Syntrophotalea carbinolica DSM 2380: one gene and its partner. The protein of the gene in region 1 interacts with the protein of each later gene in a pairwise test. Links are inferred from orthologs where the notes say so. Each region holds a gene or a part of one and is shown on either strand. Other genes may lie near its edges.

What was found.
Region 2: the proteins of mrdA (region 1) and PCAR_RS00610 interact in binary tests that used the Escherichia coli proteins (3 or more experiments, as listed by UniProt). The link is inferred for Syntrophotalea carbinolica DSM 2380 from one-to-one orthologs.

What each region holds. Positions count from the first base shown.
Region 1 is NC_007498.2:1,222,581-1,232,287, reverse strand. What follows is about bases 2,594-5,593. They hold mrdA (penicillin-binding protein 2), read left to right. Parts: upstream 2,594-3,163; coding sequence 3,164-5,023; downstream 5,024-5,593. Other genes in these bases: rodA (rod shape-determining protein RodA), read left to right, coding at 5,031-5,593; mreD (rod shape-determining protein MreD), read left to right, coding at 2,661-3,167; mreC (rod shape-determining protein MreC), read left to right, coding at 2,594-2,664. Also shown: PCAR_RS06075 (SurA N-terminal domain-containing protein), read right to left, coding at 1-517; PCAR_RS06070 (rod shape-determining protein), read left to right, coding at 719-1,762; more of mreC, read left to right, coding at 1,846-2,593; more of rodA, read left to right, coding at 5,594-6,128; PCAR_RS06045 (HDOD domain-containing protein), read left to right, coding at 6,244-7,143; PCAR_RS18780 (hypothetical protein), read left to right, coding at 7,301-7,450; PCAR_RS06040 (DNA internalization-related competence protein ComEC/Rec2), read left to right, coding at 7,608-9,707. UniProt on the Escherichia coli protein: Catalyzes cross-linking of the peptidoglycan cell wall. Responsible for the determination of the rod shape of the cell. Is probably required for lateral peptidoglycan synthesis and maintenance of the correct diameter during lateral and centripetal growth.
Region 2 is NC_007498.2:11,809-21,574, forward strand. What follows is about bases 187-3,245. They hold PCAR_RS00610 (penicillin-binding protein 1A), read right to left. Parts: upstream 2,884-3,245; coding sequence 490-2,883; downstream 187-489. Other genes in these bases: nth (endonuclease III), read left to right, coding at 187-483. Outside these bases: more of nth, read left to right, coding at 1-186; PCAR_RS00615 (pyridoxal phosphate-dependent aminotransferase), read left to right, coding at 3,471-4,775; PCAR_RS17560 (HD-GYP domain-containing protein), read left to right, coding at 4,818-5,816; PCAR_RS00625 (AtpZ/AtpI family protein), read left to right, coding at 5,967-6,215; PCAR_RS00630 (ATP synthase subunit I), read left to right, coding at 6,199-6,567; atpB (F0F1 ATP synthase subunit A), read left to right, coding at 6,584-7,288; atpE (ATP synthase F0 subunit C), read left to right, coding at 7,390-7,656; PCAR_RS00645 (BCAM0308 family protein), read left to right, coding at 7,987-8,505; PCAR_RS00650 (archease), read left to right, coding at 8,468-8,989; PCAR_RS00655 (RtcB family protein), read left to right, coding at 9,021-9,766. UniProt on the Escherichia coli protein: Cell wall formation. Synthesis of cross-linked peptidoglycan from the lipid intermediates.

The DNA of each region.
Region 1 (9,707 bases):
GCTTGATGGCCTCGACCACCTTGCCGAGCAGCAACTGCTCGCGCATGTTGCGTTCAAAAGCCCTGGAGGTCAGATGCTGATAAGCAAGCACCTCCTGGTAGCGCTTGCGATCGAACTGACCGTCTTTCTGAAAAGCCGGAATATCGGCAATTGCCTGACGTAATTCGTCTTTATCGACCGCGATATCCCGATTGTCGGCTTCCTGCAACAACAGCAGACGGTTTACCAGCTGCTCGTATGCCTGGGTATTCAGCTGCAACTGTTTTTCAATCTCCGGTGGCAGACTGCGACCGAAGCGCTTTTCCATCTCCTGGCGCATGTTCTGGTAGGTTATCTGGAAATCCTGATAACTGATAGCGTCTCCGTTGACGTGGGCAATTGCACTGCCGTCCCCGCCGGATCCGCTGTTACCTTTGCCCCAGACCAGGAAAATGGTTCCGACAAAAGCGGCAATGATTGTCCAGAAAACGATTTTTACAAGCACTGACCGCTGCTTTTTGCGAATCAGGTCTAGCATATGGGCGGGCTCCTTTGCATGTTAGTTACAGGTAGGAAAAAATAAGAGGAAATGTTAGTCAATCGGCCCCGGAATTGCAACTCATTTTTCCTTTTGTCTCTTGAAATAACATCGGCTTTTTGCTAGTGTGAAGCTCATTTTTTCAGGCACCTGCCTGACCGTTCCCATACCGGGAGCGGGCGAAAGGAGAAACCCGCCATCATGTTTAACCTTGTCGACTCCATCTTCGGTTTATTTTCAAACGACCTGGCGATTGACCTGGGCACCGCCAACACCCTGGTCTACCTCAAGGGCAAGGGTATCGTGGTCAGCGAGCCTTCCGTGGTTGCGGTGCAAAAAGACAGCATGGGCCAGAAAAAAGTCCTTGCGGTCGGCATGGAAGCAAAAAAAATGCTCGGCCGTACGCCGGGCAGCATCGTTGCCATCCGCCCCATGAAGGACGGCGTCATTGCCGACTTCGATATTACCGAAGAGATGCTGCGGTATTTTATCCGCAAAGTTCACAACCGCAAGACGCTGGTAAGACCCCGTATCGTCATCTGCGTACCCTCCGGCATCACGCAGGTCGAAAAACGCGCTGTCAAGGAGTCGGCGGAGTCCGCCGGGGCGCGCGAGGTCTACCTCATCGAGGAACCGATGGCAGCCGCCATCGGAGCCGGACTGCCTATCACCGAAGCCTCCGGCAACATGATCGTCGATATCGGCGGCGGCACCACCGAGGTGGCGGTTATTTCCCTGGCCGGGGTCGTCTACGCCAAAAGCGTGCGCGTCGGTGGCGACAAACTGGACGAGGCCATCGTGCAGCATCTCAAGCGCAAATATAACATGCTCATCGGTGAGCGCACCGCCGAACAGATCAAAATCGAGATCGGCGGCGCCTACCCTGACGAGGAAGTGCGCACCATGGAAATCAAAGGCCGCGATCTGGTGTCCGGTATTCCCAAGACCCTGGAGATCGACTCCAAGGAGATTCGCGAGGCTCTGACCGAAACGGTCAATGCCATCGTCGAGGCGGTGCGCATCGCCCTGGAGCGCACTCCGCCGGAACTGGCGGCCGATATCGTCGACAAGGGTATCGTTCTGGCCGGCGGCGGCGCCTACCTGCGCAATCTCGATGCCCTGCTGCGCGACGAAACCGGCTTGCCGGTGGTGATCGCGGAAGATCCGCTGTCCTGCGTCGCTCTCGGCTCCGGCAAAGTTCTGGACGAACTCGATCTGTTACGGCGCGTTACCGTGACCTCCTGACAGTCCTGTCCCGACGGGCGACATAGCATTTCAGGCAAAAGAGGGCGCTCGGCCCTCTTTTGCATTGCGATACAGGGTTTTTCATGCTGGAAATGCTCAGAAAATACCGTACCCCGCTGCTGGTCATCTGCCTGCTCATGACCGCCCTGCTGATCTATTCTTCACGTTTACGCAAACAACCCCAAACCACCCTCTTCGAAAAGGCGATCCTGCAACTGGCCAGCCCGCTTCAACGCGGCTTCAGCACGAGCATGCGCTCCCTTACGGGGCTGTGGCAGCACTATCTGTGGCTCATCGATACGCAACGGCAAAACGACCGGCTGCTTGAAGAAAACCGTCGCCTGCAGGGGCAACTCGATCTGGTGCGGGAATTTCAACTTGAAAACCAGCGCCTCAGCGCCTTGCTGTCGCTGCGTGAAAGGCTGACCATTCCGACTCTGCCAGCCCGCGTCATCGCCGAAGATGCCACCAGTCTTTTCCAAACCCTCATCATCGACCGGGGGACGGAAGACGGATTACACGAGGGGTTGCCTGTCGTCGTCCCCGAAGGGGTGGTGGGACGCATTATCCGCTGCTCCGCCCGGCAGTCGCGGGTACTGCTCGCAACCGACGCATCCTCGGCCATGGCCGTGCTGGTGCAACGCAGTCGAGCCCGGGGCATTTGCCGGGGGCGCGGCCAATCGTTGACCCTCGACTTCGCTCTGCTGCGTGAAGATATCGCTACCGGAGACACCATCATCACATCGGGCAATGGCGGCATTTTCCCCAAGGGACTGCCCGTGGGAACCGTCAGCCATACCCAGACAAACGATCTGGACCTGTTCCAAACGGTCACAGTGACCCCCGCCGTCAACTTCTCCCGGCTGGAAGAAGTTCTCGTCATGCTGGACACCGTCCCATGAAAACCCTGACCTGCTACCTGATTCTCGGGCTGATACTGGCTGTGATCGAGACCCTGATTCCCCAAACCATGGCCAGCAAACCGGACCTGCTGCTGTTACTGGTATTGACCCTCGGTTTAAAAGAAAAAGTCATTCTCGGTGGATCTGCCTCCTGGCTGCTGGGCTGTTTACAGGACAGCGTCTCGGGCTTTTCCCTGGGCCTTTACGGGCTGGTCTACCTGCTGCTGTATCTGATCCTTCGAAGCATCTCCGGCCACCTGAACAGCGAAAGCCCGATACTGTTGCTGTTTCTGGTTTTCGTCAGCAGCCTGTTGCAGTCCCTGATATTGGTTTTCACCCTGGGTTTTCTTGCCGAGCACGGCACCTACTGGCGCCAGATCCTCACCGGTATCCCCGGACAAATCCTGGTTAATTTGCTGGCCGCCCTGCTGTTCCTGCAAATCACGACCTGGCTGAAACCCTATAGACGCCGATTTTTAAAACAGGCCGGGGGGCTGTTTTGAACCTAGAATTTGAAAGCGACTGGCAGACCCTGCCGCATAGCCGCAAACGTTATGTACTGGCGTCCCTGATCGCCGCTATTATCTTTTTACTGCTGTTGTTGCGCCTCTGGCAGTTGCAGATCATCAGCAATGATCACTATCGTACTCTGTCGGAGAAAAACCGTACGCGCTACATCCCCATAACTGCCCAGCGGGGACGCATTTTCGATCGCGACGGCAAACTGCTGGCGGATAATCGGCCAGCCTTCGATGTGGCGGTGTTGCGCCAGGAGGTAGACGATCCCTCTTTATTGCTGGAACGGCTGGCCGGCTTTTTATCCATCGACCGGGAAGAATTGCGCAAACGCTGGAATGCCGGCAAGCGCCTGCCCCGTTACCGCCCGATCACCCTGGCCTGGGATGTCGACCGCGACACCCTGGAAAAGATCATGGAAAACACCGTCGATCTGCCCGGAGTGTTGATGGAAACCCGCCCGGTACGCTCCTTTCCGCTGGGGGCCGTGGCTCCTCACTTCCTCGGCTACCTTGGCGAAATTGCCGAAAAGGATCTGAAACTGCCGGAATTCGAGGAATACAGTCCGGGCGATGTGGTGGGCAAAGCCGGTATCGAAAAAAAGCTGGAACATGTGTTGTGCGGCATCAATGGCGAACGACGGGTTGAAGTCGATGTCCAGGGCAAATCCATGCGGATTCTCAAAACCCAGGATCCGCAACCGGGCAACCAGGTCGTCTTGACCCTGCAGGCCTCCCTGCAGCAAGTCGCGGAAAAAGCCTTTGACGGTCAGGCCGGGGCCGCCGTGGTGCTCGATGTTCACACCGGGGAAATCCTCGCCATTACCAGTCAACCGACCTTCGACCCGGCACAATTCGCCCGCGGTCTGACCACCAGGGAATGGCGCGCCTTGCAGAACAACCCCTTGAAACCGCTGCAAAACCGCGCCATCAGCGGACAATATCCCCCGGGGTCCATTTTTAAAATCGTCACCGCCCTGGCCGCCCTCAAAGCCGGGGCCGCCAGGCCTGACACCCGTGTAAACTGCGAAGGCTCCACCACCGTCGGCAATCACACCTTTCGCTGCTGGAAGCGTCGCGGACACGGTGTGACCGACCTGCGCAAAGCGCTTAAAGAAAGCTGCGATGTCTGGTTCTATGAAGTAGCCCTCAACGTCGGCATCGACCGAATCGCCGCCATGGCGCGGGAACTCGGCCTGGGCAGCGCCCTTGGGTTCCAGGTGGGCATGGAAAAAGGCGGTCTGATACCCGACCGGGCCTGGAAAAAGGCTCGCTACGGCACCAGCTGGTATCTCGGCGAGACCCTGAACGCCTCCATCGGGCAGGGGTATATCCTGACCACGCCGCTGCAACTGGCCACCATGACCGCTGCCGTCGCCAATGGCGGCACGGTGTTTCGTCCGCATATCGTGAAAAGCATTGAAAACCTCACAAGCGGGATCGTACAACAAACCGAGCCCGAAATTCTCCACCGGGCCGACTTATCCGCCCAGCATCTGAATGCGGTACGCAAGGGATTAGAAGCCGTGGTCAACGAACCGGGGGGCACAGCCTGGAAGAGTCGACTTGAGGAGTTGCCCTATGCGGGAAAAACGGGGACCGCCCAGGTCGTGAAACTGCGCGACGACATCAAGGACGAAAAGCTGATTCCCTACCGGTTTCGCGACCATGCCCTGTTCGCCGCCTATGCACCGGCCCGCAATCCCGAGATCGCGGTTGCCGTGGTGGTGGAACATGGCAGCCATGGCAGCAGTGCTGCGGCTCCCATAGCCAAAACCATTATCGCCCACTATTTCGGGTTGGACAAACAACCTTCCTCGGATAAAACCCTGTCCAGCGAGTGACTCAATTATGTTTGACCGTCGTCTTCTCACACACTTCGACTGGGGACTTTTGTTGCTGGTGTTGATTATTGCCGGGCTCGGTATCCTCAACCTGATAAGCGTCACCTCATCGTGGGCATCGCCGGCCGCGCCGTTTTCCCTCAAGCAGCTTTCATGGCTGGGAGGCGGACTGATTATTGCGGTCAGTATCTGCGCCATCGACTACCGCCGGCTCGAATATCTGGCCTTTTACCTTTACGCCGGCAACCTTTCACTGCTTCTGCTGGTACTCGTCATCGGTCGCACCTCCATGGGCGCCACACGCTGGCTGGATCTCAAATTTTTCAACCTGCAACCCAGCGAACTGATGAAAATCGTCATCATCATCGCCCTGGCCTGCTTTTTCAGTCGACGGGACTCGCCGCAGGGTTATACATTTCGGGAACTCTGGGCCCCATTCACCATGTTGGCGATGCCCGCGCTGCTTATCATGAAACAGCCCGACCTCGGCACCGCCATGATCGTGCTGATGATCGGTGCTTCCATGGCCTTATTCGCCGGGATTCGACCGGCCACCCTGACGGGCCTGGGATTGCTGGCCGGCAGTGCCGCCACCGGCGGATGGTTTTTGCTGCACGGCTACCAGAAACAAAGAATTCTGACCTTTCTGAATCCGGAAGCCGATCCTCTCGGATCGGGCTACCACATCATTCAATCGAAAATTGCCGTCGGCAGCGGCGGCTTCTGGGGCAAGGGCTTCATGAAAGGCACCCAGTCCCAGCTCTCTTTTCTGCCTGAGCGCCACACCGACTTTGCGTTCTCCGTTTTTGCGGAGGAATGGGGATTTATCGGATGTCTGACTTTACTGGCGCTGTTGCTGCTGCTGGTAATCTGGGGACTCAACATTTCGCGCCACGCATCAACGCGATTTGGCATGTTTCTGGCTTTTGGTGTTAGTGCCATGCTGTTTTTTCATATCGTCATCAACCTCGGCATGGTTATCGGCCTGCTGCCGGTCGTCGGTGTCCCGCTGCCGCTTTTTTCCTACGGCGGCACCAGTATGATTACGACTATGACGGGCGTGGGGCTGTTGCTCAATGTCAGCATGCGACGGTTCAAGTTTTAAGCGGGGTCGCGCACGACCCGCCGAACGCCCTCAAAACCGTTGGCGCAGGCAATGATGCCCCTTAGCCTTATCTGCGCATACGATAACCCGGCCTCATCCCATAAAGGATAAAACCATGAGTGCGACGCAACTTACCCCCGAAACCTTTACGGAGTGGGCTGACTCCGATCCGGAACTGGCCTGTGCACTGGCAGCGGTTCAGGATCTGCCGGCCATGACCGATATTGTCAACGACTTTCTCCTTACCATCGAAGATCCTGACTGGAGCGCTAAAAGCGTGGCTCAGGTCATCTCCCGAGATCCCGTGGTGGCGGCCAGCGTTCTGAAAGTTGCCAACAGCTCCTACTACAGTTTTCAGCGCCAGATCAACAATCTCGAAGGCGCCATTGCCGTTTTGGGTTTGGCCACCATAAAGAGTCTGGTTTTGACAGCCGGTGTCAAAAACATGAACAAACGCTTCGGACTAATCGAAAAACTCTTATTGGAAGATGCCATCGGCTGCGCCTTGTGTGCGCGTGAAATTGCCAGAAAAACCCGTTGTTGCGACCCCGAAGAAGCCTTTTTGGGGGGGCTGCTGCGGCATATCGGCAAAATCGCCATGAACAATCTCGACAGCGAAAAGTATTCGGAACTGGTGCAGGCCGTCTACAACGGGGAAGACAACCTCACGACTCTGGAGCGCAAATTCTTCCCCTACAGTCATGCCGCCATCGGCGCAGCCATGCTTCACCATTGGCACCTGGCACCCCAACTGGTGGCCAGCACCCTTTTTCACAACGATGCCGTTTCGCCCGAAAAAATCGGCGAACAGGCCAGTGTCCTGGCTTCGCTGGTACACCTTGGAGGCCTCGTCTGCCTGCGCCTCGGCTTCGGTCAGCGCACCCCTCAGGAAGAACTCGATGTGTATCATGACCCGGCAACGGAACGCCTGGCCCTGACGGAAGAAGATATCGACGACATTCTGCACGATATCCCCGAGGCCGTCACCCAGACCTGCGCGTCTTTCATGGGATAAACCGCGCAAAGGCACCGGTTTCCCCGGTGCCTTTGCCCATAAAATAGCACAAACACAGTCTGCGCCCCCCCCCAACCAACATACCTTTCAGATCCGGTTGCGACATATTACGTCACACCCATGCAGCAAACTGAACACACCACAAAAGGAGGTGTCCATGTTCGAGTTGCTGCTGCTGATCGGTTTTCTGTATGCCGGGTTTTTCCCGCCGACCCCGGCACCCCATCCCTCTAAAACCGCATCCCGCCCCTTGGATGATCGTCAAGCGCCGGATGCCCGCGTCTTTGACAAATCCCGCATGAGGTGAAAAGACTTGCCAGCAAAAGTAAGAATTGCTAATCTTGCGATTAATCGTTCAAGACAAGGCAGTCCGCTTTTATTGCAACCGCTGCCATGCAGTTCATGCCGCCCCGATCCGGCTTCGATGCCGTCCACCCTCCATAATGAACCTCAACGTTTTAAACATGCCGGTTCTTGCGGCAGCCTATGTAACCGGTGTATTGGCGGCCCAGGCCATACCTCCGCCACTCTGGCACCCGGTCGTACCGTTGATACTGGCCATGGCATGGTTCCCGACACGCCACACCAGGACCGGGATTTTACTACTTATGCTCTTTATCATGGCGTGCGGTTACTGCCTCTGCCATACCCAGCTCCGGTTTGCCTCTGAAACAGACTTCCCGCGATCCCTCCCCAAAAACTCGTTTCAAACGATTTACGGCCGCATTCAACAGGTAAAAACGACCCCGAACAACCGCAAACAGCTCGATCTCCGCCTCCACCATGTTTTACAAAAACAGCATCCTGCGACGGCGGCAGGCGGCGTACGCCTGACCATCGAAAAATCGGCTCGTCGCTTCCGCCCGGGTGACGAGATCGCCGTGCGCACCCGTCTGCGCATTCCGCGTCGGTTCGGAACGCCTGGAGAATACGACTACCCGCGTTATCTCGCGGCTAAAGATATACAGTTTACCGCCTTCATACCTGACGATGAGAGTATCGCTCTGCTGAAACGAGCCGAATTGAATACGCTGAGCCGCCTGCGCAACTCCGTGGGAGATCTTATCGACCGCTCCGTTCCGGACCGGAACCAGGCAGCGCTGACACGGGCTTTGGTCATCGGCGACAAAGACGCCCTGCCCCGACCGCAGCGCCAGCGTCTGGCGCATCTCGGGTTAACCCATCTGTTCTCGATTTCCGGCTTTCATTTCGGACTGGTCGCCACCTTCGGCTACATACTCCTGCAGGCCATCGTGCGCCGCAGCGAAGGACTTCTGCTTTTGCTGCCGCCCCGTCGTTTGCTGCCCTGCCTGCTACTGCTGCCGTTATGGTGCTACCTGCAACTGACCGGCCAGGCTCTGCCAGCCATACGTGCATGGCTCGCCATGGGAGTCGTGGCCGCACTGCTATGCACCCGACGTTGCTGCCGACCGACCCATACGGCACTGGCGATTGCCTGTGTCATTCTGGTTGCAACCCCCATGGCTTTGTTCATGCCGTCCTTCCAGCTGTCTTTCGCCGGGGTATTCGGCATCCTGATTTTCCTGCCCCGCTGGAGCCGCATGCTCCCGGACATGTCCATGCGCTGGCGCCGAGTAGCGCAGATAGGCATGGTCACCCCGGCGGCAACCATAACGACCACCCCCTTTGTGCTCTGGCACTTCCACCTGGTGGCGCCCGCGGGCCTGCTGGTCAACCTGTGGGCCGGACCGCTGTTCGCGGGATTGATCATTCCCGCCGGGCTGCTCGGCCTGATATTGACACCGGTCTGGCCGACAGGGGCTGCAGGCTGTTTTCGAGGCATGGGAATGGTTACCGCCTGGATTTTGGGTGCCTCCGAGCCACTGCTCAACATCCCGGCTCTGGGCCCGCGCCAGCTTTATCTGCCCGGATCCTCGCTGCTACTTATAAGCCTGATGGTCGTGATCCTGTTGCTGCCCTGGCGCAAGTGGCACGCCCTGTTGCTGCTCACCTTAGCGTTAGCCCTGGGACTGTGGCCGGCGCCACACCCGGAACAACTGCGGGTAACCGCGTTCAGCGTCGGGCAGGGAGATGCCTTGCTGGTATCGGACAAGGCGGGGCGGCACTACCTGATAGACGGCGGCGGCATGCCCCGCAGCAGCTTCGATACCGGCGAACGCCTGGTCGCACCGGCACTGGGGCGTCTCGGCATCCAAAGACTGACCGCGGTCATTCTGAGCCATGACCATCCTGACCATCGCGATGGTCTGGTTCACATACTCAAGCACTTTCCGGTGGAATCCTTCTGGAGCACGATACCCCGTGAGGATCTCTGGCCGCCCTTGCGCCGAGTACTCCAGGAACGGCACATCCCGGTGCGCACCTTCTCACCGGGCTGGACAACCGTCGAGGCCTCCGATCATTCGGAAGTATCCCTGTTCGTCCCCCCGCAGACATCTGCCAACCTCAATGATCGGTCCATGGTGTTTTATGCCCGCTACGGCCGCAACGGCGTACTTTTGACCGGCGACCTCGAAGGCCCGGGAATCGCCCATTTATTGCGGGCCACGGCAGTTCGCCCCGTGACCCTCCTGAAGCTGCCC
Region 2 (9,766 bases), 1.2 Mb from region 1 along the record:
GAACTGTTTGCGCGCTTTACGGATGCGCAAAGCCTGGCTACAGCCCGACCCGAAACGATCGAAGATATCATTCGCAGTACCGGCTTTTTCCGCAATAAGGCCAAAAATCTCATCGGCTGCGCGGCCGCCGTGGTCGACCGGCATGGCGGCCAGGTTCCGCAAACCATAGAGGATCTGGTTGCTCTGCCCGGAGTGGGGCGCAAAACCGCCAATGTGGTGCTGGGCAATGCCTTTGACATTCCCGGGCTGCCTGTCGACACCCATGTCAAAAGGTTGGTGCGACGTCTGGGCTGGAGCCAGGAGCGCGATCCGGTACGTATCGAACGGGAGCTGTGTCAGCTGTTGCCGCCACCCAGCTGGACCCAGACCAGTCATTTACTCATCCATCATGGTCGTTCCCTGTGTAAAGCCCAGCGTCCATTATGCAGTCGATGTCCGGTACAGCCTGTTTGCCCCCGCATCGACGTTAAAAACAGTCTCTGATCAAGATCAGTTGTTTTCCATGTCCAATTGGAAAAAATCGATGGCCTGGGGCTGTTGCGTTTCCAGGGTATAGCGCGTAGGCGCTGTTCCCGACGCAAAGGCTTCAATGGTTACATTGGGGCTGTCTTCGGGAATCAGCAGACCGGTGGCCGGATCGATGGGGCGGAATTCGATACCGTCGGGTACCGGAAATTCGTGGCGTGGTCGATCCTTGAGAACCGTTTGCATAAAATCGACCCAGGCCGGCGCGGCAGCCCTCGAACCGGTTTCACGTGGTCCCAGGGAACGTTCCTTATCGTAGCCAACCCAGGAGACCGCCAGCAGCTTCGGACTGTAGCCGACAAACCAGGCATCCTTCTGGTCGTTGGTGGTACCGGTCTTACCCGCGATGGCACGTTGCAGCGCCCGTGCCCGGAATCCGGTTCCTTCCTGGACTACGCTTTCGAGAAGATTGGTGACCAGATAGGCGGTTTCAGGAGAGATGACCCGTTGCGGCGATTGCTTGATCAGTTTTTGATCGGCAGCAGGGCCTGCGGGAAAATCGGCCGGATCCGTCGATTCCAGGACTCTACCGTTGCGATCGACAATGCGGGTGATGTAAACCGGTTTGATGCGAACTCCGCCGTTGGCAAAGACGCAATAGGCGGTGGCCAGTTCCATGGGGGATACGGCGGAAGATCCCAGCGCCAAGGTAAGATCCCGGTTCAGAGGGGACTCGATGCCGAGTTTTTTAGCATAATTGATGGCATAGCCTACCCCGATGTCCTGCAGCATTTTCACCGTAACCACATTGTAGGAATGGGCCAGAGCCTGACGCAGCGTCGTGACACCGGTGAAGCTTTCGGCATAGTTTTTCGGCTTCCATTCCTTTTCTGTTCCGTCTTCATCCTGTTCGCGGTAAATGATCGGCGTATCGAGCATAATGGTGGCGGGAGTATAGCCTTTATCCAGTGCGGCGGCGTAGATAAGAGGCTTGAAGGCGGAACCCGGCAGCCGGTGGGCCTGGATAGCCCGGTTGAACTGACTCTGGGTGAAATCATATCCACCTACAAGAGCCTTGACTCCACCCGAGTGGGGATCAAGGACAATGAAGGCACCCTGGGCGGCTGGTTCCTGGTACAGCGACAGCAGCAAATTTTTATCGGAGCTTTGTTCTATTTTTACCTGTAACACCGACCCTGCAGGAACGCTGATAACGCGTTCCTTGACCTTTTTAACCGATGTGCCACGTCGTGTCACGCGCAGCTTGTTGGCCAGACCCTTGTTGAGTGGCAGAGTGCCGGTCAAGCTACCGATGCGTACGATGGCGTTATGGCCGCGCGTTCCGACCAACACCCCTTCAACAAGGCTCCCCTTCTCCGGCGGTTGCGGAAATTGGGTTTCCTGTTCGGCCAGAAAAGCCACTTCCTGCTCGGTATCGAGGATGCGTAGTGGGCCCCGGTAGCCACGGCGAAGGTCATGCCGTAGAAGATTGGCCTGCACCGCCAACTGAGCGGCTTGCTGCATGCCGACGTCCATGGTGGTGTAGACTTTTAATCCGGCGGTATTGAGGGTTTCCGATCCGTATGTTTCCTCCAGATAACGGCGCACCTGTTCGGTGAAATAGGCCGCTCCGGGTATCTGTCGATTGTTGCGCGGGTGGATAGCCACATTATCCGCCGTGGCGACCTCCATTTGTTCCCGGGTTATGTAACCGTCTTCCAACATGCGGCTGAGAACATAAGCCTGGCGTCTTTTTGCCCGGTCGAAATGCCGGTAGGGAGAATAGCGGCTGGGTGCCTGCGGCAGGCCGGCCAACATGGCGCATTCCGCCAGCGACAGTTGTTCGACGTTTTTACCGAAATAGTTTTCAGCTGCGGCCTGGACACCATAGGCGCCGTGGCCCAGGTAGATCTGATTGAGATACAGAAACAGAATATCGTCTTTGGATAATTTCTGTTCCATGCGCCAGGCCAGGATGGCTTCCTTGAATTTACGCGAAAACTTCTTTTCGGGCGTCAACAGCAGACTTTTGGCCACCTGTTGGGTGATGGTGCTGCCGCCCTGGCGAATACCGCCGGCCATGACATTTTTAATGGCGGCCCGCAGAATGGACATCAGGTCGATGCCGCGATGCTGAAAGAAATGGGAATCTTCAGCAGCCACAAAAGCATGTATCAGTTGACGGGGAATGCGTACGATGGGGACCAGGATGCGACGTTCTTTGGAAAATTCGCTGATAACGGTGCCATCGTCGCTATGGATGGTGGTAATGATGGGCGGACGGTAATCGGCCAGGGTATCGACCTTGGGCAACGAAGCCGATACCAGTCCGTAGGCGGTTGCCAGAGCGAGACATCCGGCCAAAAAAAGGCCGAGGCACGACCAGAGGATGATTTTAATAGAGCGTTTTATGTTCATAGGGGTATGGTCTCTCCTTAAGAAATAAGCCCTCTTTATACCATAAATCACCCACTTGAACCAACCGCTTTGCCCCGTATCAGGGCTGCGGAGCTGGTTGCTTCCAATCGATGGCAGGATGGTTTTCCTGATCTGACATTTCGAATATTCGGACAGGAAAAAACCTGGTGGTCATGCTGCGGATGATGCGACCGAAACAAGAAGACTCCTAGATGGCCATAAAGGTTTGCCTGCCGTTGTCCGTTTGTCCGTAAACTTCAGTGTCAGCAGAGGATTAACAACCTTCATGCAGACGCTGCGAGGGATTGACTTTCGATGGTAGCTGTGCTAACCAACCATAGAGTAAAAGGAGAAGACACATGGCTCACCATCGGAACCGAGTACTGGTCGAAACAACGATAGCACGAGCGATGGGCTCTGCGGCTGAAGGTCGCAGAATGGCTCGTTGTCTTGCTATGTAAAATCCCGGTGAGTCGGAGAATCTTTGCAGGTAAGCCATGGGCATTGGAAGCTCATGGCTTTTTACGTTATAGTGCATGTGAAATCGATGTGAACCGAGGCTTTTTGAAGGGATTTCAGATAAATCTATGAGAAACGATATCGTACATATCGGCGCAGGCGAATTGACCTATGAGATTCGGGCCATTGTGGAGATTGCCGAGACGCTTCAGCGTATGGGCATCAAAACCAACATGGAAAATATCGGCGATCCGGTGGCCAAGGGCGAAAAAATACCCAAGTGGATGAAAAAGCTGGTGGCTGAACTGGTTATGGAGGATTGTTCCTACGGCTACTGCCCCACCAAGGGGGTGCTGGAGACGCGTGAGTTTTTGGCGGAGCGCACCAATCGGCGCGGCAAGGCCCAAATCACTGCCGAAGATATCATGTTCTTCAATGGCCTGGGGGATGCGATCCAGAAGGTATACGGCTTTCTTCGGCGCGAGGCACGTGTCATCGGCCCTTCGCCGACCTATTCCACCCATTCCTCGGCCGAAGCCGCCCATGCCGGACAACGGCCTATTTCCTATCGTCTGGATCCCGACAACAACTGGTATCCGGACCTGGACGACTTGCGGCTATCGGTGAAATACAACCCGGCGGTTTCCGGGATTCTGATCATCAATCCCGACAACCCGACGGGCTCGGTCTATCCGGAGCGGATTCTGCGCGAGATGATCGCCATCGCCAGGGAATACGATTTGTTCGTAATTTGCGATGAGGTCTACCTGAATATCGTCTATAACGGCCAATCGACCAAGCCCCTGTCGGATCTCATCGGCGACGTACCCGGCATGGCATTACGCGGTATCAGCAAGGATGTGCCGTGGCCCGGCGCCCGTTGCGGTTGGATCGAAACCTACAATGCCGAGCGCGACCCGGTTTTCAAGCGCTACATGCAGAGCATTCTCAATGCCAAGATGGTTGAAGTCTGTTCCACTACCTTACCCCAGAAGGCGATACCGCGCATTCTGGATCATCCCGAATATCCGTCCTATCTCGATGAGCGGCGGGCCCGATACGAAAACTGTTCCAATATTGCCTACGAGATTTTAAAGGATGTACCCGGCACCAAGGTCAATCGGACGAATGGCGCATTTTACATGAGTGTCGTGATCAAGTCTGAAGCTTTGACCCATAAACAGACGCTGCCTATTGAAAATGCCGAGGTACGGAGCCTGGTGGAGCGTCTGGTCAGCCCGCCGGGGGTTTCTCTCGATAAGCGTTTCGTGTACTATCTGCTTGCGTCGACCGGTATATGCGTGGTTCCCCTTTCGTCTTTCTGTACCCGGGAAATGGGCTTTCGCATTACCTTGCTGGAACGCGACGAAAAGGAGTTCACGCGTATTTTCCAGACCATCGCCGATAGCATCACGGCGTACCTGAACTCCTGATCGCTGATAGGGGCATGAATTGTTGCAGGATGCTGCATACTGATGGGAAATAAACTATCTGCTTCAGAGGCAAGCATGGAACTGGCCGAAACTATTCCCACGGAGGAATTCTTCGCCGTAAGTGCGGACTTTCTCGATTTTATCGAAAAAGCGCCCTGTGACCTGTTTCGGCGTAACCGCAGCGGCGAATATGTTCTTCTGGCTGCCCGGCATAGCGCATTGAGCCGTCAGGCTGTCATGGGTCTGGAGCACTACGGTACCGATCAAATCTATGCCCGGACCGACGATTCGGCATATTACAGCCGCATGTTGCGTGCCCGTTTGGACGACCTGGTCGCCAATCCGAATATTGAGGCATCCGTTAAAGCCAGGGCGGTACAGGCCACCTGCCGCGATGCCATGCGTCGTGCTTTCGATGACCCCCGCGGCCCTTTCATAAGACAGGCTTGCGATATCATCGTGCCGACGGTCGATCTGATTGTAAGTGACGATCAGGCCACCAAACATCTGGTACGGTTGACGGCCTTCGATCAGGCCACTTACATACATTCAACCAATGTCGGTATTTTCGGTGTGGCCCTGGCCAGGTTGTTTTTTGGCCTGGATCGGTCCCACGATATGCATAAGCTTGGCACCGGATTTTTTTTGCATGACCTTGGCAAGTGCCGAATTCCCATCGATATCCTCAATAAGCCTGGGGCTTTGACGCCGGAAGAACGGCTGGTCGTTAACGGTCATGTGGAAGAAGGTTATACCATTTTAAGCGAACATGGCATCGTTACCGATGAAGCACGTACGATTACCTTGCAGCACCATGAAAAGGATAACGGCCAGGGCTATCCCCGTGGCAGGGTGGGCTCGGATATTCACCCCTATGCGCGCATTTGCCGCATTGCCGATATTTATGAGGCGCTGACTGCAGAGCGTCCCTATCACAAGAGGCGTTCCACTTTCGAAGCGCTCAAAATCATGAAGGAATACGAAGTGGCAGATGTGGACCAGGGGCTTTTCGCCGAGTTTATCCGGCTTTTTACCGCATAACGGCGATGCTTGAGTCGGGGGAAAACTTTTGACTTCCTCATGCCACCTGTGTTAGCTAGTTGCCTTTGAGCAGGTTATAATCGTAGGTAATTTCGCCAGCGGCACGGCGATTTACGACGGCTCTTTGCGGCGTCCCGGATATAGACGGATATGGCGGAAAACCGACAACAGCTGATCAAGTCCATAGGGTTTCTCTCCGGAGTCGGAATTTCTATGGTGGCGTCGACCCTGATCGGGTTGTTTATGGGGTATTATCTCGACCGCTGGCTGGATACCGGTCCCTGGTTGACGCTGCTGTTTCTTGGGTTCGGAATAGCCGCCGGTTTCCGCAATATTTTTATCCTTACCCGTCGAGAGTTGCGCCGGCAGCAGGAGGATGAAAGTGACAACCGGCAGTGATACGATCATACGGGATCTGTCCCGGCGCAACTGGTTGATCCTTGGCGCCATGGTTCTGGGCAGTCTGCTGTGGCAGTCACGGGCGGTCACGGTGGGGGTGCTGGGTGGCGGTTTGACCGTTATTGGCGGTTTTCAGACTTTGCACCGTTCCCTTTCCCGGTTACTATCGGTTCCTGGACAGCGCTCGGGCTTAGGTTTTCAATGCGGGTCTTTCATCAGGCTGGCATGTCTGGCCGGGGCTATTTTTGTGTTGATCGGCCCGCTCAAGGCTCACCCCCTGGCACTGAGTATCGGCCTTTCGGTGGTGGTTGCCAATCTGCTATGGACGACGTTGCTTTTGGGCCTGGCATGACAACAAGAGAGTATTCATGACGCATCCTTTTTTGTTTCTCAAGTGGCTGGTTGAACATTTTACCCAAGGCACAAGCCTGGAAAACCTGGAGCACTACGGTTTTTTGGTGCATGTCACCCATGCCTGGTTGATCATGTTGTTGCTGACGGGGGTAGCGCTGCTGCTGAAGCGCCGGCTGTCAGAGGTTCCCGGCGGGTTGCAGAATCTGGTTGAAATCGTTCTGGTGGAGCTGGGACGCCTGGCCGATGAAACCATGGGTCCCAAGGGCCGTCGCTATTTTCCCCTGATTGCCACGTTGGCACTGTTTATCCTGTTTTCCAATCTTATTGCCCTGATACCGGGGTTTGCTCCCCCGACGGCCAATCTCAATACCAATGCCGCACTGGCGCTGGCGGTTTTTGGCATGACCCATGTCGTGGGAGTCCGAGAGCACGGGCTAAAATATTTTAAACATTTTGTGGGGCCCGTATGGTGGTTGGCACCGTTGATTCTGCCGATTGAAATCATCGGGCATCTGGCGCGTCCCCTGTCGTTGGCGCTGCGTCTTTTCGGTAATATGTACGGGCATGAAATCGTACTGGTTATTTTCTTTACCCTGGTACCGCTGCTGTTACCTATTCCCATGATGCTGATGGGGATTTTGGTGGCGTTTATCCAGACGTTTGTGTTTACCCTGCTGGCCATGATTTATATCGCCGGGGCTCTGGAGGAAGCACACTGATGTATGCGTGTCCCGCTGTTGGCGACAGTTCCATAGGCGGATTGCATATAGGTTATTAGGTCTGAAGACTCAGAAATCAAGCAAATCAAAGGAGATTTACAATGGATTTTTTCACCTGGGTTATCATAACCGCCGGGTTCGGTATGGCTTTCGGCTCCTTGGGAACGGCTATCGGACAAGGGCTGGCCGTCAAGAGCGCTCTTGAGGGTGTGGCCCGTAATCCCGGCGCCAGCGGCAAGATACTGACTACCATGATGATCGGCCTGGCGATGGTCGAATCGCTGGCCATCTATGTATTCGTCGTGTCCATGATCATTTTGTTCGCCAACCCTTTCAAGGATGTCGTGCTGGAGCTTGTGGCCGGCTAAAAACTGCGTTAGGGATAGATAAAGCCATAGGGATGAAACGGCACAGGGCCGTTTCATCCCTTTTTCTTATGAGCCATGCCGATGCTCGCTGCTGCGCCGTGTTGTGTGTATCGGTATATGTATAGTCCCTCCTTTCAGAATGTGTCTCGTTTAATATCTCCGGTACGCTTCCCTTGCCGACAGCCTGTTCCGCGCCCCTTGCGATAAGCGGTATAGAGCTATGGTTTTTCAGCCTTATATCTCGATCAGGCTCTCGTCCCACAACCCTTTTCGTAGTGTTATACTAAAAGCGTAGAGGGTCTCTAAAATCCACGGGAAAGGGGTTCATCTATGCAAAAAGAAAGCGAAAAATTCGGTATCAGTGATAAACGGGGACGGTGCAAGACCAGTAACGATCCTTATCTTCCCGGCCAAGGGTTGCCGGAACCTGTGATCTGTCCTGAGTGTCAGGCCGTTTATCGCAACAAGCGTTGGTATATCGATGCGACGGCTTATGAAAAATTAGCCGCCGATACGAAGGTGGTCAGGCATCTGTGTCCGGGCTGTCACAAAATCAAGGATGGCTACGCCGAGGGCTACGTTACCCTGCGGGGCTCTTACCTGTGGGCGCACGAAACGGAAATTCGCAATATCCTCAAAAACGAGGAGCGTAAAGCCATGGCCAAAAATCCACTGGTGCGTATCATGCGCATGGAGCGTGAAGGGGAAGAACTTCTGATTGAAACCACCGAGGAGAAACTTGCCGAGCACCTGGGGCGGGCACTGAATAAGGCGCATCAGGGCGAGCTCAAAGTGGTGTGGACGGATGATCATGCCATCTGCCGCGTCACCTGGCATCGTGAAGGCTGACAACATGGGGGGGAAGCAGAAGGTTCGGTCGTTGGCGTCCGCCACATCCGAGCCGGCTAAAAGGAAAGGCGGCAATGCCGCCTTTCGGCTTTTGGAACATACGGCCGACATGGGTATCGAGGCCCGGGCGTCCAGTTGCGAAGAGCTTTTTGTGCAGGCGGCCAGGGGTATGCTGGCGGTGTTGGCGGGCCAAGCCGATTCCACAGCCCCACCGAAAAAAATAACCCTCGAAGTGCGTGCCGGGGATGTGGAGGAACTGCTGGTGGTCTGGCTCAATGAGCTGCTTTACCTGATTCAGTCCAAGGGATTGTGGCCCCGGGATATCGTTTTAAGCGGAATGCAACCGGATCTTCTCGAAGCCAGATTGACAGTGGCACCGCTGGCCGGCGTTCCGCAGCGGGAGATCAAGGCCGTCACCTACCACCATCTACTGGTGAGCTGTTTTCACGGGCTCTGGCGGGGGCGCGTCTATCTCGATTTATAAACAGCTCCGCCCTCCATAAAAGGGGTGAATTATGGTCGTCAAGGTTCAACAAATAGATGCATGTCGCTGGCGTATTCCACGGGAAGGCGACATGCGTACCGATGGCTTGGTGTTCGCCAATCGCGCCATGATGGACGCGTTGAAAAAAGAGCATGCCCTGGAACAGGTGCGCAATGTCGCCACCTTGCCCGGTATAGTCGGGCCGTCATTGGCGATGCCGGATATTCACTGGGGGTATGGGTTTCCCATCGGCGGCGTGGCGGCCTTCGATGACCAGCAGGGCGTGGTATCGCCGGGCGGGGTCGGCTACGATATCAACTGCGGGGTGCGTCTGTTGCGTTCCGATCTGGAGGTGCAGCAGGTCAGGCCGCATTTACAGAAGCTGGCCGATGCCCTGTTCCGCAATGTCCCTTCCGGCATCGGTTCTCATCGCCGGGATCTGAAATTGACCGTGGCTCAAGAGCGCAAGGTCCTGCAGCAGGGGGCCCGATGGGTGGTCAAGCAGGGTATGGGCAGCGAGCGGGATCTGCGGCATATCGAGGAAGGCGGGTGCATCGAAGGGGCGGATCCTGATTTGCTGTCGGACCGGGCCCTGGAGCGGGGCCTCGATCAGTTGGGGACGTTGGGTTCCGGCAACCACTTCCTGGAAGTGCAGATGGTCGAGGAGATCCGGGAGCCGCAACTGGCGCAGGTACTGGGTCTGTTTCCGGGACAGGTGACGGTGACGATCCATACCGGTAGCCGAGGTCTCGGTTATCAGGTGTGCGACGATTATCT